DNA from 2 places in the Caballeronia sp. LZ019 genome. Region 2 is predicted to be linked to the other one. Evidence: riboswitches for the same ligand, from Rfam matches in the RefSeq annotation. Region 2 holds a riboswitch; the other holds the start of a gene.
What was found. A riboswitch is a leader RNA that binds a small molecule or an ion and turns the genes downstream of it on or off. The one in region 2 is predicted to bind cobalamin.

Region 1: linked by a shared signal. The riboswitch ahead of P9255_RS22660 (TonB-dependent receptor domain-containing protein) and the one ahead of cobW (cobalamin biosynthesis protein CobW) in region 2 are both predicted to bind cobalamin.

What each region holds. Positions count from the first base shown of each region.
Region 1 is NZ_JARTVZ010000005.1:1,965,449-1,976,436, reverse strand. It holds gene cbiB (adenosylcobinamide-phosphate synthase CbiB) at 1-274, shown strand, start outside; gene cobD (threonine-phosphate decarboxylase CobD) at 267-1,262, shown strand; gene P9255_RS22690 (cobalamin-binding protein) at 1,259-2,140, shown strand; gene cobC (alpha-ribazole phosphatase family protein) at 2,150-2,719, opposite strand; gene P9255_RS22680 (adenosylcobinamide-GDP ribazoletransferase) at 2,704-3,465, opposite strand; gene cobT (nicotinate-nucleotide--dimethylbenzimidazole phosphoribosyltransferase) at 3,462-4,511, opposite strand; gene P9255_RS22670 (ABC transporter ATP-binding protein) at 4,534-5,310, opposite strand; gene P9255_RS22665 (iron ABC transporter permease) at 5,307-6,305, opposite strand; gene P9255_RS22660 (TonB-dependent receptor domain-containing protein) at 6,330-8,204, opposite strand; cobalamin riboswitch at 8,289-8,589, opposite strand; gene P9255_RS22655 (ATPase) at 8,783-9,178, shown strand; gene P9255_RS22650 (cell division protein ZapA) at 9,175-9,489, shown strand; RNA gene ssrS (6S RNA) at 9,607-9,789, shown strand; gene P9255_RS22640 (EVE domain-containing protein) at 9,856-10,326, shown strand; gene P9255_RS22635 (SIMPL domain-containing protein) at 10,394-10,988, shown strand, end outside.
Region 2 is NZ_JARTVZ010000002.1:609,893-620,880, forward strand. It holds gene P9255_RS05745 (CbtA family protein) at 1-22, shown strand, start outside; gene P9255_RS05750 (DUF1289 domain-containing protein) at 30-254, opposite strand; gene P9255_RS05755 (cobyrinate a,c-diamide synthase) at 251-1,549, opposite strand; gene cobO (cob(I)yrinic acid a,c-diamide adenosyltransferase) at 1,549-2,151, opposite strand; gene P9255_RS05765 (cobalamin biosynthesis protein) at 2,148-2,564, opposite strand; cobalamin riboswitch at 2,653-2,893, opposite strand; cobalamin riboswitch at 2,948-3,194, shown strand; gene cobW (cobalamin biosynthesis protein CobW) at 3,308-4,387, shown strand; gene cobN (cobaltochelatase subunit CobN) at 4,392-8,165, shown strand; partial or broken gene P9255_RS05780 (ATP-binding protein) at 8,162-9,200, shown strand; gene P9255_RS05785 (VWA domain-containing protein) at 9,314-9,886, shown strand; gene cobJ (precorrin-3B C(17)-methyltransferase) at 9,865-10,988, opposite strand, start outside.

The DNA.
Region 1 (10,988 bases), on a different contig from region 2:
CATGGCGTGGCATTGCTGGCGAACGCAGGCGCGCTCCTGGGACAGCCCGAACGCGGGCCCGGTGATGGCGTCGGGCGCGGGCAGCCTCAACGTGCTGATCGGCGGCGCGGCGGTGTATCACGGCGTGCTCGAAGCCCGGCCGACGCTCGGCGCGGGCCACGATGCAACGCCACGCGATGTGGTGGCCGCATTGCGCCTCGTCGATCGTTCCATGATGTTGTGGCTCGCGGTGCTGCTCGTGCTTGCGGTTTTCAGTGTGACGACGAATGGCTGATGCAATCCTCCACGGCGGCAATCTGCGCGAAGCCGCGCGCCGCTACGCAATCGCACTCGACGACTGGCTCGACCTGTCGACGGGCATCAATCCGCGCGGGTATCCGGTGCCGCCCGTGCCGCCCGACGCATGGCGGCGCCTGCCCGAAGACGACGACGGCCTCGCCGATTGCGCCGCGCGTTACTATGGCGCGCCGCACGCGCTGCCGGTAGCCGGATCGCAGGCGGCGATCCGCGCATTGCCTCAGATACTCACGCGCGGCGTCGCGGGCGTCGCGCCGCTGGCTTACGGCGAATACGCGCCGGCGTTCGCGCGCGCGGGGCATTCCATCGACACGTTCGACATCACGTGCGCCGATCTACCGGCGACGCTCGATCACGTGATCATCGGGAATCCGAACAATCCGACCGCTGACCGCCTTTCACGCGAAACGCTGATGCGCTGGCACGCGCAACTTGCATCGCGCGGCGGAACGCTGATCGTCGATGAAGCCTTCGCCGACGTGGACCCGGATGCATCGCTTGCCGCCGAGACGGCGCGCGACGGGCTCGTCGTGCTGCGCTCCGTGGGCAAGTTCTTCGGGCTCGCGGGCATCCGCGCGGGCTTCGTGCTCGCCGCGCCCGCCATGACCGGTGCGTTGCGCGATGCGCTCGGCGCGTGGACCGTCGGCGGCCCGGCGCGTCATGCGACGATCGCGGCGTTCGCCGACCATGCATGGCAGCACGAAACCCGCGACCGCCTGAAACGCGATGGCGCGCGTCTCGCCGCCCTCATCGCGCGTCATGGCTTCGACGTGCGCGCGACGCCGCTCTTTACGTGGACGCCGACGCCGCGCGCACCTTCGCTGCAACATGAACTGGCGATGCGCGGTATCTGGACGCGTCTGTTCGACCGACCGGGAATGACGACGAGCCTTCGCATCGGCTTGGCCGGCAGCGAAGGCGACTGGGCGCGGCTCGAACGCGCACTCGCGGAGATTCGCGCATGAGGTTCGTCGCGCTCGTCGCCCTCTTCGTCGCGATGCACGCTCAGGCCGCGATCACCGTCACCGACGACACCGGCGCGCCCGTCACCCTCCCCGCTCCGGCGACGCGAGTGGTAAGCCTCGCGCCGCACGTCACCGAATTGCTGTTCGCGGCGGGCGGCGGCGCGCGCATCGTCGGCACGGTGAGTTACAGCGATTACCCGAAGGAAGCGCAGGCGATCCCGCGCGTCGGCGACAACAAGGCGCTCGATCTCGAACGCATCGTCGCGCTGCATCCCGACCTGATCGTCGTGTGGCGGCATGGCAATGCCGCGCGTCAGATGGATCGCCTCAAAGCGCTCGGCATTCCGCTCTATTTCAGCGAGCCGAAGCGTCTCGACGATATCGCCGCGAGCATCGACAAGCTCGGCGCACTGCTCGGCACGCAAGAGCACGCGCGTGCCGCATCGACGGCCTTCACACGCAACATCGCGCAACTGCGTGCGAAGTACGCCGCGCTGCCGCCGGTGCGCGTCTTCTATCAGGTCTGGGACGATCCGCTGATGACGCTCAATCGCGACAACGTGCTCAGCGAAGTCATCGGCTTGTGCGGCGGCGAGAACGTGTTCGCAGCCGAAGCGCCGCGCGTGCCGACGATATCGACCGAAGCCGTGCTCGCGGCCAACCCGGAAGCCATCGTCACCGCGACGCCCGGCGCCACGAAGCCGGATCGCGCGCTGCCGGCGCTGGATCGATGGAAGCGCTGGACGTCGATGACCGCGGTGGCGCGCGGCAATCTGTTCGGCATCGATGGCGACGTCATCAATCGACCGACGCCGCGCATCGCGCTCGGTGCGGCGGAGCTTTGTCGCGATCTGGATGTTGCGCGAAGGAAGCGCTGACGGCGACGCTCAGGCGTTCCATCGCACGACGATCCACCCCGCATCCATACGGCGAAGCCACACGATCCCTTCGAAATCGAGCGCCCACTGCAGCACGTTCGCATGGTCGAGCCGCAGCAAGCGCGCCGCGAGAACACGCATGACGCCCGCATGGGCGACGACGTGCATGGTGCGCGAAGCATCGGCGGATGCGTCGTCGAACCAGTCGGTCACGCGCGCGCTGAACTGCGCGAGACTTTCGCCGCCATGCGGACGCGCATGTTCGAGATCGGCGGCCCACGCATCGATCATCGCGCGATCGATGTCGTTCCACGCGCAGCCTTCCCACGCGCCGAAATGCATCTCGGCGAGACGCGCATCGATGCTGGCCGATCCGAGCGCATGCGCCAGCGACGCGCATCGGCGCAACGGACTCGAATGCCATCCGTCGATGCAATCGGGCACGTTCAGCGCACGCATCCGCGCAAGCAAGCCGCCCGCCGTTTCGTTCGCATCGCGAAGAAGCGGCGCGTCGGTCTGGCCGTAGCACACGCCCGCGTCGATATCGACAGCGGGATGACGTATCAGTACGAGATCCATGCGAGCCCGATGAGATAGATCGCGATTTCGAACACCTGCTGCGCGAAGCCCAGGCAATCGCCCGTATAGCCGCCGATGCGCCGCACGAAGTAGCGTCCTGCGATGAAACGTATCGATGCGAGAGCGACGATCGTCAGGAAGGCGAACTTCCAGCCGAACGTGAAAAGCCACGGCAAGCCGAACGCCATTGCCAGCGCGAACGGCATCGCGCTCATGCGCTGCGCGACCGGCTTCGCCTTGCCTTCGGCGCGCACGTAGTCGAGCGTCACGAGATAGCTGATCGCGAACGCGCGGCTCGCGGCATGCGCGGCGACCATCAGCGTCGCGGCGCGCATCGGCGGCAAGGCGGCCAGCGCCTGCCACTTGAGCGCCAGCGCGATGACGAGCGCAATCGCCCCAAACGCGCCGATGCGCGAATCGTGCATGATGCGCAACACGTCGTCGCGCGTGTAGCCGCCGCCGAAGGCATCGGCGCAATCGGCGAGGCCGTCTTCGTGGAACGCGCCGGTCAGCACGAGCGTCGTGGCCATCGACAGCAACACCGCCACGCCCGCCGGAAACACGTGCAGCGCCGCGAGATAAACGAGGGCCGCGACCCCGCCGACCATCGCGCCGACGAGCGGAAAGTAGCGCGCCGCCGCGTTCAGATAACCGGGATCGAACCCGACCCAGCGTGGCACCGGCACGCGTGTGAAGTAGCCGAGCGCGGTGAAGAAGTAGCGCAGCTCGTCGAGCGCGCGGCTCATGGCTGCGCGTCTTGCTTGTTCGATACGCCCGCCGAATCGAAGCTCGCCATCTCGTCAACGAACGCGACGGCCGCGCGCAGGATCGGCAACGCGAGCGCCGCGCCCGTGCCTTCGCCGAGACGCAGGTCGAGTTGCAGGAGCGGCGCGGCACTGAAATGCGCCAGCATGCGCCGATGCCCCGCCTCGTCCGATGCGTGCGCGAACACGCAATAGTCGAGCACCTCCGGCGCGATCTTCGACGCGACGAGCAGCGCCGAACTCGCGATGAAGCCGTCGACGAGCACCGTCATGCGCGCCTCGGCTGCAGCGAGATACGCGCCCGTCATCATCGCAATCTCGAAGCCGCCGAAAGTGGCGAGCGTATCGATCGCATCGCCGCTCGATTCGCGCGACGCGAGCGCGCGGGCCAGCACGTCGCGTTTATGCGCGAGCCCTCGATCGTCGAGACCGGTGCCGCGTCCGACGCAATCGTCGATCGGCAACGCGCACAACCGGCTCATCAGGCACGCCGCCGCCGATGTATTCGCGATGCCCATCTCGCCGAAGCCGATCACGTTCGTGCCGAGCGACGCGTGATGCCGCACGCGCGCCGCGCCCCGCGCGATGCCTTCCAGCGCCGTGTCGCGCGACATCGCCGCTTCGCGTGCGAAGTTGCGGGTGCCGGGGCCGAGCGACAATCGTTCGTATCCCTGATCGATGGGTATCGGCGTCGCAACGCCCGCATCGACGATTTCGAGCGTCATGCCGACGGAACGCGAGAGCGCATTGATCGCCGCGCCTCCGCTCAGAAAATTCGCGACCATCTGCGCCGTCACTTCCTGCGGATACGGACTCACGCCTTCCGCCGCGATGCCGTGATCGCCCGCGAAGACGATCATCGCGGGACGTTCGACGCGCGGCTTCGTCGCGCCCTGTATCAGGCCCATCTGCAGCGCCAGCGATTCGAGCCGCCCCAGGCTGCCCGGCGGCTTCGTCTTCATGTCGATGATGCGGCGCAGGTCGGCTTCGATGGCGCGATCGAGCGCGCGGGGCATCGGTATGGACATGGGCTGTTCCTTGGTGAAATGATCAAATGGGAAAGCGAGGCACGAGCGCCTCATGCCCGCCATCGCGGATCAGCACGAGCGGATAGCCGAACGCGGCGCTCGCGCGCTCGGCCGTCAGGACATCGGCGACGCGGCCCGCATACGCGCCACCCTTGCCGTCGAGCAACAGCGCATGCGTGGCGAAACGGCGCGCGAGGTTCAGATCGTGGCACGAGAGCACGACCGCGCGGCGTTCATCGCGTGCGGCTTTCGCGAGCGCATGCAGGCAATCGATCTGATGATGCAGGTCCAGATGCGCGAGCGGTTCGTCGAGCAAAAGCAGCGGCGCGTGCTGACACAGCACGGCGGCGAGCGCGACGCGCTGCCGTTCGCCGCCCGACAGCGTCAGCACGTCGCGCGATGCGAATGCGGCGAGGCCGAGCGCATCGAGCGCGGCGTGGGCGGCGGCGCGGTCGTCGTCGCTTTCCCAGCCCCAGCCGGTGAGATACGGAAAACGGTTGAGCAGCACGGTGTCGAGCACAGTCGCGCTGAACGCGTCGTGCGTGCTTTGCGGCATCAGCGCGCGATGCCGTGCGAGGTCCGCCGCGCGCCATTGTTTGAGTGCGCGGCCATCGAGCGATACGCCGCCCGCCGCCGGTTTCGCGAGTCCCGCGAGCACGCCGATGAGCGTCGTCTTGCCCGCGCCGTTCGGCCCCGCGATGCACCACACTTCGCCCGCCGCGATGGTCGCGCTCAGTTCATCGACCAGTGTGCGGTCGCCAGCGCGGAGCGTGAGCTTGTCGATGCGGAGCGTGTTCATCGCGGGCGGCGCAAGAGCATCCACAGGAACATCGGCACGCCGACGAGCGCCGTCACCACGCCCACCGGCAACTGCCCCGGCGCGATGACGGTGCGCGCGGCGAGATCGGCGCTCATCACGGCGAGCCCACCGGCCAGCGGCGCGGCGGGCACGAGCATGCGCTGATCGTTGCCGCATGCAAGCCGCAAGAGATGCGGCACGACGAGCCCGACGAAGCCGATGGTCCCCGCCGTCGTCACTGCGGCCGCGGCCGCAAGCGACGCCACGAGATACACGCGCAGGCGCAATCGTTCGACGGGCACGCCGAGCGCGCGCGCGGCCGCATCGCCACGCAGCAGCACGTTCAGTTGCGGCGCGACGGGCACGATCGTGGCAAGCGCCACGACGAGCGCGATCATCGCGGGCCAGGGCGTGGCTGCGCCGTTGAGGTCGCCGGTGAGCCAGAAAAGCATGCCGCGCAGCCGGTTCTCCGGCGCAACGCTGAGTATCAGCGTGATGAGCGCGCCCCATCCCGCCGCGATCACCACGCCGGTCAGCAACAGCCTCGGTGATGCGTCCTGCTCGCCGTGCCACAGATGCCTGCGCGCAAGGCCGAGCACCAGCACGATCGACACGAACGCGCCGATGCACGCGGCAAGGTCGACGCCCCACCACGGCATCGACGCGAGCATCGCGGCAAGCGCGAAGGTCGCCGCGCCGCCGGATACGCCGAGCACGTACGGCTCCGCGAGCGGATTACGCAGCAGCACTTGCAGCAGCGCACCGGCGAGCGCCAGCAGCGCGCCCGATGCAAAGCCAGCCAAAGCGCGCGGCAAACGTAACGTAAGGACGATGTCATCGGCGATATCGGGCGTGGCGGAATGCGCGTGCAGCAGCGCGGCGATTGCACGCGACATCGGCAGATTCACGCTGCCGAGCGCAAGCGACGCCACGAGCATGACGAGCGCCATCGCGCCGAGCGCGAGCCAGATGACGGCGGCGCGGCTAGCGTTCATCGCGTCTCGATGACGGCGTCATGCTCACGACGGATGCCATCCGAGTGTGATATACGCGCCGCGTCGCGGCGTGTTGTACGAGTAAGCGAGTTCATAGTCCCGGTCGAACAGATTGTCGATGCGCGCGCTCACGTACCACGACTTCGTGATGTCATAGCGCGCGGACAGATTGACCACGCCGTAGCCTGCAAGCGTCGAATCGTAATCGCTGCGCGCGCCGCTCACGATCCACTCGCCGCCCACGCGCCATCGTCCGATCGATCGATGCGCCGACAGCGATGCGAAGCGCCGCGCACGTCGCGTCAGCTCTTCGTGATTCGTCTCGTCAACGGGATTCTGGAACGTGACACCGGCGCGTAGATCCGTTGCGCCCACATGCCCCGCCCACGATCCCTCGACGCCCTGCACTTTCGCGCGCCCCACGTTCTGCGCGATATAGAAGCCGCTGCCATCCGATACGTAATCGATCAGATTCGAATAGCGCGTCTGGAATGCCGTCACGCGCAGCACGCCCACTTTGTCCGATGCGTACTGCAACGCCGCTTCGACCGAATGGCTGCGCTCCGGTTGAATCGACGCATTGCCGCTGAACGGATAGTAGAGGTCATCGAAGCTCGGGGCGCGGAACGACACCGCATAGCTCGCGCTCGCGCGCCAGTGGGCATCGAACCTGTAGGCGTAGCCGAGATAGTAGCTGTTCGCGCCGCCGAAATCGGAATACTGGTCGTGACGCACGTTCGCCTGAACCTCGCTCGAGCCGAAGCGCCCCACGTAACCCGCGAACACCGAATTCACGTGACGGTCCGGCGCGCTCAGCTGATCCGAATCGAGCGATTGATCGAGATGCTCGTAGCCGAACAGCAGCTTGTGGGCATCGGCGAGCCTGAAGTCGTTCTGCCAGAGGTACTGATGCGTCTCCGAGTTGAATCGGCTCGTATAGACGCCGTTCTGCTCGATGTTCGCGCGGTCCTGCCCCTGCGCCATCGTGAAGTGCGTGGTCCAGCGGTCGGTCAGCTTGCCGTTCGCGAACACCGACGCCGAGCGCACGCGGTCGTGCGTCTTGTTGATGTCGGTCGGCGAGCCGTAGGCATCGTCGAAGCTGTCGACGCCGTTCGCTTGCAAAAAGCGCACGCCCGCGTCCCACTTGTCGGTGAACTTGTGGCGCAGCGTCGCCGCGACGCTTTCGTTGAGATAGCCGTTCGCGTTCGGGTTGGCATTGGGCGCAAGCGCGGGATCGATCGACGAGAAGCCGTCGGTCTTTTCGCGGGACACGTTGAGGCTGAACGTGGTGCGGCCATCGGCGTCGAGCGCGCCGTCGACGCCCGCCGACTGACGCTGCGTGTGATAGCTGCCGTACTCGGCTTCGAAGTGGAAGCGCGGCGGGTGTGCATCGCCCTCTTTCGTGAAGATCTGCACGACGCCGCCGATCGCATTCGATCCATACAGCGCCGATACATTGCCGTTCACGACTTCGACGCGATCGGTCTGATCGAGCATTAGCTGCGACAACTGCGCCGCGCCGAGCGATACCGACTCCACGCGCACGCCGTCGATCAGCACGAGCGATTGCGACGACGCCGCGCCGCGTATGTACACGCCCGAATTCGCGCCTGGCCCGCCGTTGCGGGTGATCTGCACGCCGGGCGCGAGCGCGATGAGGCCGAGCACATCGTCGGCGTTGGTGTCGGCGATGTCCTGCTGGTCGAAGAGCGATGTCTGCGGAAGCGAATCGGCGAGCGGCTGCGGGCTGCGCGTCGCGGTCACGACGACGGGCGCGAGTGTTTGGGCGGCGGCATCGGCGGCATCGGCATGCGCGGATTGCACCGGCAGCACGCTGAACGCGGCGCACGCCGCAACGCAAACGGCGCGACGCCTCGTGCCGGACGGAGATGGAACCATGCGTGAAGACTTCCAGTTCGGGGCTGGCGCGTGCCCCGCTCCCCGCGAGGTCTGTGCGCGACGCGCGCGCCGGTCGTCATGACATGGACGCGCTGGACGATTGGCCGGTATCCGGGCTGGCGACGCTTCGTCCCGCCTTCCCGCGCATGGCGCGCAGTGGCGTCGACACGCTTCCTGCAGGGCGCACGCATGACGATGAACCATGCGATGCGACGCGAGAAACGTGCGAGGGACGACTTGCAACTTGCGTTGCGGTCGCTTACCGTTGCGGGGGCAGCACAGGTTGACGCGTCCCGGTCATGCGCCGTGGACTTCGCTCCCTGTTTCCCGTTTGACTGCATCCGCGAGAGAAGCGGACGCGAGCACCAAAAGTGCGGCAAGTTTAGGAGCGGGCATCGGGGCCGTCAAGAACGCGCGCCGTCCCAGCCGCTTGCAATCAACGCGCACGCTCGCTCTTTCCACACACGAATGCATGGCGATGCACGCATGTTCCGGGGTTGTTACGTCTCGAAACGAGACAATTATCGGACGCTGCTTTGAACCGCGCTAAAATGCCAGGTCTTTAGAGGACGCAGCACATGCTCAACGAACTCGAATCACTGTCAGGAAACATCGGCCGGCTGATCAAGATCAGCGAGCGCCACAATCAGGCGCGTCTCGCGCTGGAAGCGCAACTCGAACAATTGCGCGCCGACTACGCGGGCGTACAGGACGAACTCGTGCAGGTGCGAAGCGAGCGCGACGCATTGCAAGCCGAGCGTGACTCGCTCTCCGCGAAGATCGACGACGCTCAGGTGCGCTTGAACGCCATCCTCGAAAAACTGCCGCGCGGCAAGACGCAGCACGCGGAAAGCGACAATCAACTGGACCTTCTCAACGCCGAAGCCGAAAAGCACGCATCGCGCGGCGCGCAGCACGAACATGCGCATGCGGAAGAGATGCAGGGCGCTCACCATCACGGAGAGAAGGCATGACGACCACGCAGATCGAAGTATCCATCCTCGGGCAACCGTATCGCCTCGCGTGCTCGCCTGAAACGGAAGCCGCGTTGCGCGAAGCGGTCGCCCGCGTCGATGCGGAAATGAACAAGATCCGCAATGCAAGCAGCGTGCGCGGCACGGACCGCATCGCAGTGATGGCCGCGCTGTCGCTGGCGTCCGAATTGCTGCGTCTGCAGGAAAGCGTGCGTCACGGCGAGGCCTTCCCCGCCGAAGAAATTCGCCGCACGGTGCACTCGATGAACCAGCAGTTGGGCGCGGTCATCGCGCAGTACGAAGTGCAGTAAGTGCAGGTTATCTGCATGATGGGTTGATCTAATCACCCTCGCGGTGTCAATGAAAAAAAGATACCGCGCGATCGATGGCCGGGGGCTGCATAAGGCAAATGATTGGTGTAGAGTGATGTTTCCCTGCCTGGTGCGCCAAGGTCATATATTCCTTGAACCAATGTCACATTGGCACGGTTGCGGAACCTTGTAACACGGGCGCGCGCGTCACTTAGTCTGATGTACCCGAAGTGTTGCTTACCGCGACCAATCTTGAACCCAGGTTCAGGATGCCGGCCTAGCGGCTGAGGCGGGGACCTTACCCAGACGGCATCGGTTTTCACCGATGCCGTTTTCATTTGCATCGTCGACTCTTGCTGCTCCCTCATGCGCTACTGGCTGATGAAGTCCGAACCGGACGAAGCGAGCATCGATCATCTCGCGCACGCGCCGAAGAAAACCTTGCCGTGGACGGGCGTGCGCAACTATCAGGCGCGCAACTTCATGCGCGACCAGATGACAGTCGGCGACGGCGTGCTCTTCTATCATTCGAGCTGTCCGGAGCCGGGTATCGCGGGCATCGCGAAGGTGGCGTCGACGGCCTATCCCGATCCCACGCAGTTCGATTCGACAAGCCCCTACTTCGATCCGAAGTCCACGCCGGACACGCCGCGCTGGCTGCTCGTCGACGTGAGCTTCGTCAGGAAGATCCCGCTCATTTCGCTTGCAGATTTGCGCGCACACGAGGCGCTCGCCGACATGCAGGTGCTCGCGCGCGGCAACCGGCTGTCGATCACGCCTGTCACGGATGCGCAGTGGCGTTTTATTACCGAACGGCTCGCCGGGAATCGGAACTAAGGACGCGGCCGGACCGCCTAAAGGGCGTCGCGAAACGCGCGACGTTACAGGCCGGAGTCCTTCGATGATGAACAAGAAAACCGCCGCCGCACTCGCTCTTGCGATGTCGAGCGCCGCGCTCACCTTTTCGGCCACTGCCGCTGCGCAGACGGTCATTACCAATCCGCAGCCTTCGGGCGTGCTCTCGCTGTCGGCTCAGGCCAGTGCGCAAGTGCCGCAGGATGTCGTCACCATCACGCTCTTCTACGAGCAGGAAGCCGCCGACCCTTCATCGCTCACCACGACGCTGAATCAGCGTGCCGAGGCCGCGTTGCGCGAGGCGAAGGGCGTCGATGGCGTCACGGCGAAAAGCGGTGCGTTCAGCGTGTATCCGTCGACGGACCGCGACGGCAAGATATCCGCGTGGCGGGGGCGTACCGAAGTCGTGCTCGAATCGCATGACTTCGCGGCGGCGTCGAAGCTCGCGGGCAAGATGAGTTCGTCGATGCAGGTCGGCAACGTCACGTTCTCGCTGTCGCCGGAAGCGCAGCGCGCCGCCGCGCAGAAGCTCTCGACGCAGGCCATCGAATCGTTCCGCAAGCAGGCGCAGGCTGCATCGCAGGCATTCGGCTACAGCAGCTTCACGATTCGGGAAGTGAACGTCGGTCAAAGCGGCGTTGCGC
Region 2 (10,988 bases):
GCGAAGAATGGCTGCGGCCTGAGAGATTCTCACGCCGACATCGATGCACGTCTGTTGGGCAATTCGTCGAGAAGCGCCAGTTTCGCGGCATCGTCCATTGCTCTGAAGGCTTTGATTTCTTCGCGGCTTCTGAAGCATCCCGCGCACAGTCCGTGTGCGGGATCGATTTTGCATACGCCGGTGCAAGGCGAACCAATGGGTTCTTGCGCTTTCGCGCGTTCGATCGTGAATGCGAGGTCCAATGTCGTCGTCATAGTGTTTCGCCGCGAAAAATCGCGGCGGTTGCCGCCGGGTTCGACGGCCAATAAGCGTGCATGTAAGTTGCCGTGATGCGGCCGTGCCGATATACCGCTTCGCCCGTCGCGCCCGTCGTTGCGTGTGCCGCGATGAGTTGCGGCTGCATCGCGGTATCGAGCGTGGAGTAGTGGAACGTATGGCCGGTGAGTGCGCCGTGTGCGGTGTCGAGACGCTGCATCGCAAGGCGCGATAGGCGCCGCTGCATGGAAGCATCGCCGGGCAGCAAGCCGAGCATCGCGTGCTGCTTGCCATCGATATCGGTTAGCGTGTCGAGCAGATAAAGCATGCCGCCGCATTCCGCCAAGACGGGGCGCTCGCGCGCGACGTGTTCCCTGATCGATGCTTGCGTGCGTGCATTCGATGCCAGCGCGGCTGCGTGCAGTTCGGGGTAGCCGCCGGGAAGATAGAGCGCATCGGTATCGGCGGGCAAGGGTTCGTCGGCGAGCGGCGAAAACGTGACGACAGTCGCGCCCATCGCGATCAGCAAGTCGATGTTCGCCGGATAGACGAAAGAAAACGCGGTATCGCGCGCAATCGCGATGCGTATGCCTTCGAGCAAACGCGGCGGCGCCGCAAGCGTCGCATCTTCGAACGCCACATGCGGTGGCAGATCGCGAAGCGCCGTTGATGCGATGGCATCGGCAGCGCGGTCGAGGCGCGCATCGAGGTTCGCGATTTCCTGCGCCTGCGTCAGGCCGAGATGACGCTCAGGCAGCCCGATGTCTTCGGCGTTGGAAAGATGCCCGCAATAGTGCAGTCCTTCGGGAATGGCTTCCGACAACATTTGCGCATGACGCGCCGATGCCACGCGATTGGCGAGCACGCCATGAAACGGCACATCCGTGCGATAACGCGCAAGCCCGAGCGCCACCGCGCCGAAAGTCTGCGCCATGCCATGTGCGCCGATCACGGCCAGCACGGGCACGTTGAACGCGGCGGCAAGATCGGCGCTGCTGGGCGTGCCATCAAACAGGCCCATCACGCCTTCGATAAGAATAAGATCGGCTTCACGCGCCGCTTGTGCAAGCATCGCGCGGCATGCATCGAGGCCGACCATCGACAGATGCAGCGAATAAACGGGCGAACCGCATGCCCGTTCGAGAATCATCGGATCGAGAAAATCAGGCCCCGTCTTGAAGACGCGCACGCGCCGGCCTTGCCGCGCATGATGACGGGCAAGCGCAGCCGTCACGGTGGTCTTGCCCTGATGCGAGGCGCTTGCGCCGATGAAAAGTGCAGGGCAGCGCGCCATCAGAATTCGACGCCCCGTTGCGCTTTGACGCCTTGCTCACGGTATGGATGCTTCACGAGCCGCATTTCGGTGACGAGATCGGCAATGTCGACGAGCGCCTCCGGCGCATGACGGCCTGTTACGACCACATGAAGCATCGCGGGTCGGCCCTTCAGAGCATCGAGCACTTCATCGAGCGGAAGATACTCGTACTTGAGCACGGTGTTGAGTTCATCCAGCACAACCATCTGATATTCACCGCTTTCGATCATGCGGCGCGCTTCGTTCCATCCCTTGCGCGCGGTCGCCATATCGGCTTCGCGATTCTGGGTGTTCCACGTATAGCCATCGCCCATCGTGACGAAATCGCAGTTCGCTGCCGCGCCGAGAAAATCCCGTTCGGACGTATGCAACGCGCCCTTGATGAACTGCACGACGCCGAGCTTCATGCCGTGGCCGAGCACGCGCACCGCCATGCCGAACGCGGCTGTGGTCTTGCCCTTGCCATTGCCGGTATTCACGATCAACAGGCCCTTCTCGTGATCGGCGGCGGCCTGCTTCTTTTCATGGCCTTCCTTGCGACGCTGCGTCATCCGCAAATGCGATTCGGTGTCGGTTTTCATGGGGCGTTCTTGTCTGATGGCGCGTTCTTCATTGCGATCGCGACGGTCACGCCGCCGACGATGGTCTTTCCGAGTGCGAGCCGTCCGCCGCCGCTCGCCAATATGGCGCAAGGCTCGCACACGCCGTCGACATTCATGTGCCTGGCGGCTTGGCGAGAGTAATTCACCGGCGCTATAGCAATTTCTTCCGCGTTAAAAAAATGCAAAGCCAAACGATGACGCTCGCAAAACGCCAGCAGGCCAGCTTCGCATTCTTTAGCGTCGATGCTTGCGGCCAAGGCGATTTCATCGAATGAAAGCGCGGCTTCGTCGAGCGCCGTGCGTACGGCATGCTCGATGGCGTCTGCGCTCGCGCCTCGCCTGCAACCGATGCCGACTGCAAGATGGCGCCGGGTCGCGCTAATGGTCATCATCGAAAAGAAAATGGCGGCTTGCGCCGTGCATGCGTCCCTCGCGGATGCGCGGCGTTCGGCGAAGCGCGCCGCATGAAATCACGCAATGCGCTTCGTCCCCTGCGCTGGCCGGTATCCGGGCTTGCGACCTCATCGTGCGGCCTTCCCGCCTGCGCGGCAGTGGCATTTGAGCACCGTGCGCGGCATTGCATGGCACAAGCCGCCGGTCGCGTACCGTTGCGGGGACAGCACAGGCTGGCGCGTGATTCGTCCAGAAACACGGCTTCCTGTTTCCCGTTTAACTGCGCGTTGCGTTCGAACGCGCGAGCACCAGTCGCGGGCCAAAGATACCATAGGCGCTTCTTTAAGGCGCGTGTTTCCTTGACGCTCGTGTCCGCTAAGCCTAGACTTTCACGCAGTCTGGTGCTCGTGCGCGAGCTTCTTTTCGCGCACAGTCAAACGGGAAGCAGGGAGCGCTTAGCCATTTCATGCGTATGGCGTGCGCCAACCTGCGCTGCCCCCGCAACGGTAAGCGACTGGCGGTATCGGTATTGACGATACCGCGCATTGCGCTAAACGCCACTGCCAACGGCAGGAAGGCGGCGTAATGAGTCGCAAGCCCGGATACCGGCCAGACTTTCGCCAGGACCCATGCCGCGGGGATGCGGCTCGGTTCATGATCACGAAGCCGTGCGCCTTTCCCGTTCCATCCGCATTCGATGCCTCGAGCGGCGCCGCGCACGCACACACGCCACGGAGCAACAATGCAAACCCGCAAGATTCCCGTCACCGTCGTGACCGGCTTTCTCGGCAGCGGCAAGACTACCTTGATGCGCCATATCATGTCGAATGCGCAGGGCTTGCGCCTGGCGGTGATCGTCAATGAGTTCGGCGAGCTCGGTATCGACGGCGAGATTCTGAAAGGCTGCGGCATCGGTTGCGATGACGAAGCGGCGTCTGCCGACCGCAATCTCTATGAGCTTGCGAACGGTTGTTTGTGCTGCACGGTGCAGGAAGAGTTCTACCCCGTGATGGAGCAATTGCTGGAACGGCGAGACCGCATCGACCATGTGCTGATCGAAACGTCCGGTCTTGCGTTGCCGAAGCCACTCGTGCAGGCGTTCAACTGGCCGTCCATCAAGAATGCGTTTACCGTCGATGCCGTCATCACCGTCGTCGATGGTCCCGCTGCTGCAAGCGGACAGTTCGCGGCGAATCCCGCTGCAGTCGATGCACAGCGCAAGGCCGATCCGAATCTGGACCATGAATCGCCACTGCATGAATTGTTCGAGGATCAGCTTTCATCGGCCGATCTGGTGATCGTGAACAAGACGGACCTGATGGACGCTGATGCGTTCCACAAAGTCGAAACACTCATACGTCCCGAGATTCCGCCGCAAGTGAAGATCGTCCCTGCACAAATGGGCCGGCTCGATCTGCATGCATTGCTTGGCTTGCAATCGGCATCGGAAGAGTCGATTCATCTGCGGAACGATCACCATGGCTCAGTCGATGACGAAGGCCACGCGGATCATCACCATGACGAGTTCGATTCTGTCGTGGTTAAAGCGCGCATCGAGTCGCGCGAGCAGGCGATCGCTGCGTTGCAGACGCTCGTCGAGCAACATACCATTTATCGTGTAAAGGGCTTTGCGGCACTCCCCGGCGCTGCGATGCGTCTCGTCGTGCAAGGCGTGGGGCGTCGTTTCGACAGTTACTTCGATCGACGCTGGTCCGAAGGCGAAGCGGCGAGCCGTTTCGTGCTGATCGGCGAAGACCTCGATCAGCAGGCGCTTCAGGCCGCGTTCGACGCCGCGCTCGGTAATTCGCTCGTGCAGGCCTGACACGATGCATCTGCTACGCACGACGCCCGGCGGCTTCGTCGACGATGCCGCGGGCGTCATACGCATCGAACAGACGCGCGCGCCGATCGTCGTTCTGAGTTCCGCTGACACGACGCTCGCGCTGCTGGCCAGCGTGTTTCCGCGCCTTGAAGCCGGCTTTCCCGAAGTGCGGCTCGCTAATCAGTCGTTCTTGCGCCAGCCCGCATCGGTCGACTTTTATATCGACGATGTCGTGCGTCATGCGAAAGTGGTCATCGTCGATCACCTGGGCGGCGAATCGTACTGGCCTTATGGGATCGAGCGGCTGGTAACGCTTGCGAGAAGCGAGAAGCAAGTGCTCGCAATGTTCTCGGGCGATCTCACCGAAGACCCGAATCTGATCGCCAAGAGCACGGCCGATGCCGCGTTCTGCCGTGTGTTGTCGCGTTATTTGCGGGAAGGCGGTGCGCGCAACGCAGAGGCATTTTTGCGCGCGATCGCTCTTCATGCGCTCGGCTTCGGACGCGAGCCGCAGCCGCCGTGTCCATTGCCTCCTGTCGCGATCTATCATCCCGAGCGCGATATCGCCGTGATCGACGACTGGCGCGCGCGATGGACCGAAGGCGCGCCCGTCGTCGCGGTGCTGTTTTATCGCGCGCATCTGCAGGCGGGAAATACTGCAGTATTCGATGCGCTAGTCGAATCGCTCGAGAAAGAAGGCCTTAATCCGCTGCCGATTGCCATTTCATCGCTTAAGGAAAGCGTCAGCCGTGAAGTGGTTGCACGCTTGTGTGCGGAGCATCATGCGTCGCTCGTGCTGAATACCACGGCGTTCGCTGCAGGCGTCATCGGCGAAAGCGAAGCATTCGAAGTTGCGGGCGATGCGCCCGTGCTGCAGGTAATTCTGAGCGGGGGCAATCGCGACGACTGGCTAAAGGACAATCAGGGCCTTAATTCACGCGATGTCGCAATGCATATCGCCTTGCCCGAAGTCGATGGCCGCATCATCACGCGCGCAGTAAGTTTCAAAGGGCTCGCGTATCACTGTCCGCATACGCAAGTGGACGTTGTGCGCTATCAAGCCGATGCAGAGCGCGTGCGCTTCGTCGCGGAACTCAGTCGGCGCTGGTGCGCGCTGCGGCACAAACCCAATGCGGCCAAACGCATCGCGCTCGTGCTAGCGAATTATCCGGCGAGCGAAGGGCGCATTGGCAATGGTGTGGGTCTCGATACGCCGGCATCGGCCATCAATATTCTGTCGATGCTCGCGCGCGAAGGCTATCGCGTCGGCAATATCCCCGAGAACGGCGATGCGCTCATCGCAGCGTTGACGCAAGGTGTCACGAACGATCCCGTCGTGCGCGATCTCCGGCCCGCGCTGCAAAGCCTGTCGCTCGAAGAATATCGCGCAGCGTATGACGCGCTGCCCGCCGATGCGCGCGCGGCGCTGGAAGCGACATGGGGAGCACCCGAAGACGACCCGACGATAAGACGCGGCCGCTTCATGATCGCAGGCTTTCGTTGCGGCGAAGTTTTCGTCGGCATTCAGCCTTCGCGTTCGCGTGAACGAAGCGACTACGCGAGCTATCACGACGCCGACCTCGTCCCGCCGCATTCGTATCTGGCGTTCTATTTCTGGCTGCGCTTGCGTTTCAGTGTCGATGCCATCGTGCATGTCGGAAAGCACGGCAATCTCGAATGGCTACCGGGCAAGAGCGTGGCATTGTCCGCATTGTGCTGGCCCGACCTGATTCTCGGCCCGATGCCGCATCTCTATCCGTTCATCGTCAACGATCCGGGCGAGGGCAGTCAGGCGAAGCGGCGCGCGCAGGCGGTCATCATCGATCATCTGATGCCGCCGCTCACGCGTGCCGAGAACTACGGGCCATTGCAGGACCTCGAACGTCAAGTCGACGAATACTACGAAGCGTTGATGGTCGATGCGCGCCGTGCAAAGCTGTTGCGCAAGTCGATACTCGAAAGCATCGTCGAACACAGGCTGCATGAAGAACTCGGCCTCGATGCGCCGCGTGACATCGCCGGCGAAGATGCCTTGCTCACGCGGGCCGATGCCTATCTTTGCGAACTCAAGGAAGCGCAGATTCGCGACGGCCTGCATGTGTTCGGGGTATCGCCACAAGGCGCGCAGCGCCGCGATACGTTGCTTGCGTTAGGACGCTTTCCGGCAGGCGACGGGCAAGGTGCGAACGCGGGCCTCATCACCGCGCTCGCACGCGATCTGCAATTGGGCGATACCTTCGATCCGCTCGACGCCGACTGGTCCGCATCATGGAGCGGCCCCCGCCCTGAAGCATTACAAGCGGTGAGTACTGCACCGTGGCGTCATGAGGGAGACACGCGCGAGCGCCTCGAATGTCTCGCGATGCAACTGCTCGAAGACGATGCGCAAGTGCCCGGTCCACAAACGAGGCTGGTGCTCGAACGGCTGAAAGGCGATGTTCTGCCGCGCCTGGATTCGTGCGGACCACAAGAACTCATGCAACTCAAACGCGGTCTCGAAGGGCGCTTCGTGCCGCCGGGACCGAGCGGCTCGCCATCGCGCGGCAGGCCCGACGTCCTGCCTACAGGTCGCAATTTCTATTCGGTCGATACGCGTGCCTTGCCGACGCAAGCCGCATGGTCGCTCGGGCTCAAGTCCGCGAACATGCTGGTTGAACGACACGTGCAGGACCACGGCGACTATCCGCGTGCCATCGGCTTGTCGGTGTGGGGCACCGCGACGATGCGCACGGGGGGCGACGACATCGCGCAGGCGTTCGCGCTCATCGGCGTGCGGCCCAAATGGGCGGCGGGCAGTCATCGCGTGACGGACTTCGAGATTCTGCCCATCACCATCTTCAATCGTCCGCGCGTCGACGTCACGCTGCGTGTATCGGGCTTCTTTCGCGATGCGTTCGCCAATCTCATGCATCTGTTCGACGCGGCCGTGCAAGCCGTTGCCGAACTCGACGACGAGCCCGACGACGTGAACCCGATTCGCGCGCGGATCTTGCGCGAGCGCGATGAACTCATCGGCCGCGGTGTCGATACAACCGAAGCGCGTCGCCGTGCGGGCTGGCGTGTCTTCAGCACGAAGCCCGGTGCATACGGAGCGGGCTTGCAGGAACTGATCGATGCGCGTCAGTGGCAAACCGACGCCGATTTATCAGAGGCCTATCAAAGCACAGGCGGCTACGCGTATTCGCAAGGTGGCGACGGCGTCGAAGCGCGCGCGAGCTTCGGCGCGCGTCTTTCATCGCTCGACGTGATCTTGCAGAATCAGGACAATCGCGAGCACGACATTCTCGATTCGAACGACTACCACCAGTTCCAAGGCGGCATGGTGGCGGCGGTGCGTCATCTGTCGGGCGTGCAACCGCAGGCGTACAACGCCGATCACAGCAACCCCGCAGCGCCACGCGTTCGTACGTTGAACGAAGAGATTTCGCGGGTGGTGCGTGCGCGCGTCGTCAATCCGAAATGGATCGATGGCGTCAAGCGCCACGGTTACAAGGGCGCATCCGAACTGGCTGCGACAGTCGATTATCTTTTCGGCTATGACGCCACTGCGCGCGTCGTATCCGATCACCAATATGCGCTCGTCACCGATGCCTATGTGAACGATGCCGGCACGCGCGACTTCATCGCCCGGCACAATCCGCACGCGTTGCAGTCGATCTGCGAGCGTTTGCTCGAAGCGATGGAGCGCGGCCTGTGGCAAGAGCCGGGCGACTATCGCGAGGCGGTGACGCAGCATCTGCTCGATGTCGAGCAGCAACTCGAGAGCCGACAGACTTGAACGAAACCTCTTCATTTCCAGTGTTTCCTTTCACCGCGCTCGTCGGTCAGGCGCCGTTGCAGCAGGCTCTGCTGCTAGCGGCCGTTGATCCTTCTCTGGGCGGCGTGCTGGTCAGCGGGCCGCGCGGCACAGCGAAATCGACTGCCGCCCGCGCGCTTGCAGAACTCCTGCCCGAAGGACGCCTCGTGACCTTGCCGTTGGGCGCAAGCGAAGAACAGTTGATCGGCACGCTCGACATTCAGAGCGCATTGCGTGACGGCGGCGTGAACTTCTCGCCGGGTCTTCTGGCGAGAGCGCATCGTGGTGTGTTGTATGTTCAACGAAGTCAACCTGTTGCCCAATCCGCTCGTCGATCAGCTGCTCGATGTGGCGGCGAGCGGCGTGAACATCATCGAACGCGACGGAATCTCGCATCGCCATGATGCGCGCTTCGTCCTGATCGGGACGATGAACCCGGAAGAAGGTGAGCTGCGTCCGCAATTGCTGGACCGCTTCGGGCTTGCGGTCGAACTCGACAATTGCTTCGATGCGAGCGTGCGGCAGCGAATCGTCAGGTCGCGCCTCGCATTCGATACGGATCCCGAATCGTTCCGAGAACTTCACGCGGACAATCAGGCGGCGCTCGGCGAGCGTATCGATGTGGCGCGCGCGGCGCTGAGAGACTTCGATTTCGACGATGCCGTCCATGCGCGCGTCAGTGAGCTTTGCATCGCCGCACAAGTCGATGGCCTGCGCGCGGACCTCGTGATGCTGCGCGCGGCGCGTGCGCTCGCGGCGCTCGAAGGCGCGCATCGCGTCGAGACGAAGCACGTCGAATGCGTGGCCGAGGCCGTGTTGCGTCATCGACGCCGGGAGCAGGAAGCGCCGCCGCATGAAACGCCGCCTCGCCGGGCGAACGGCACGAAGGGCACGAACGGCACCAACGGTTCGGACGGAGCGAGCGCGCAAGATGGCGAATGGGGCTACGTGCCGCCAGAGCCGGTCGGCGTGACGAAGGTCAAGCAAGTCAGGCCGCTCGCCGCAAAAAAAGCCTGAGCCATCGAAGGCTCGACGCCGATGCGCAAGCGCATCGTCTTCGATGGCAGGACGCGCGTTCAAGAGGCCGCTACGTTGCACGCGATGGCGCGAAGAGCGCGCGCATCGACTGGATGGCGACGTTGCGAGCGAAGCGCGCCTTGCCGTTCGATGCGAACCACCTGCGCTTTCGCCGCACCGATGGCGATGCGAGCACGCTGCATTGCTTCGTGCTCGATTGCTCCGCTTCGATGGTCGGCGGCGAGCGTCTGGCACGCGCGAAAGGCATGTTGATCGCGCTGTTCGACCGCGTGTATCGGGAGCGCGCCGAAGTCGCGCTCGTATGCTTCGGCGGCGGTCGCGCGCAAGTGCTCCGTCAACCGGGCGCGGCGCATTGGTTCAACGAGCGATGGATCGCGCCGATTGGCGGCGGTGGCGGATCGCCGCTCACGCTAGGCATATCGAGCGCGGCAACGGTGCTGGCACGCGCTGCGCGACGCAGGCCCAGCCAGCGCCGCTGGCTATGGCTGCTGACCGATGGCCGCGTGAATGAGCGGCCCGCCGCACCCGCGCTTGCGGATCGAATCGTCGTGGTCGATTTCGATGATGGGCCGGTGCGCGTCGGCGGGGCTAAGGCGTTGGCGCTGTCGTGGCGGGCGCAATGCGTATCGGCGGATGCGCTGCTTCAATACCAGCGCGGCGTATAAACCCAGTCGCCGAACGCGCGCGTTCGCGATGAACCGACGATCACCATCGTGCGCATGTTGACGAGTCCGCCATGCAGTTCGCTGAGCGTGACAATGCGCATCGTTTCACCGGGACGCCCGACGTCGCGGCCGAGCACCACGGGCGTCGCTGCATCGCGGTGCTGCCGCACGAGATTCGTCGCGCGATCGAACTGAGAGGGTCGCGCCTTCGACAGCGGGTTATAGAAGGCCATCACGAGATCGGCTTCACACGCATGCATGATGCGCTTCTCGATCATGTCCCACGGCTTGAGGTTGTCCGATAGCGACAGTACGCAGAAGTCGTGGCCGAGCGGTGCGCCCGCGCGCGCAGCCGTTGCAAGCGATGCGGATACGCCCGGCAGGATCGTCAGCTTGACCGCGTTCCATTCCGGATGCGTTGCGCGGCCTTCGTCCAGTGCTTCGAGCACGGCGGCGGCCATCGCGAACACGCCGGGGTCTCCCGATGAAACGACGACCACGTTGCGCCCGGCGCTTGCGAGTTCGAACGCATGCCGCGCGCGTTGCAACTCCTCGCGGTTGTCGGTCATGTGCACGCGTTGACCGGCGCGATAAGGCCCTGCCATGCGCAGATATGTCTCATAGCCGAGCACGTCTTCTGCGGCGGCGAGCGCTGCCTTCGATGCCGGCGTCATCGATTCGGCGTTGCCCGGACCGAGACCGATCACCGTCAGGGCGCCGCGCGCGCGGCCGATAGTTAGGATATCGATTGGTTTGTCGGCGACAGTGATGCTTATGTCTTGCGAAGGCATGGCATCGCTGAAACGCAGCGGCACGTTGAGCGCTTGCGCGGCACTCGTGAATGCCTCGCTTTTCATTGCGTGCATCGGCGCGACGAGTGCAGCAAGCGCGAGCGGCGACAAGCGGTGCTCGCGCAACGCGTCGCGCACGCGTTCAGCGACAGCACCGCCGATGTCGTGCACCCAGGCCACCACGCAGCGTGGATGAATCACGAGGTCATCTTCGCGTGCATCGATATGCGGCGTGACGCGCACGGCGAGGCGCGCATCGGCATTGCGCGGGAGATCGGCGTCATCGAGCCACGGTGCATGCCCTTCGATGC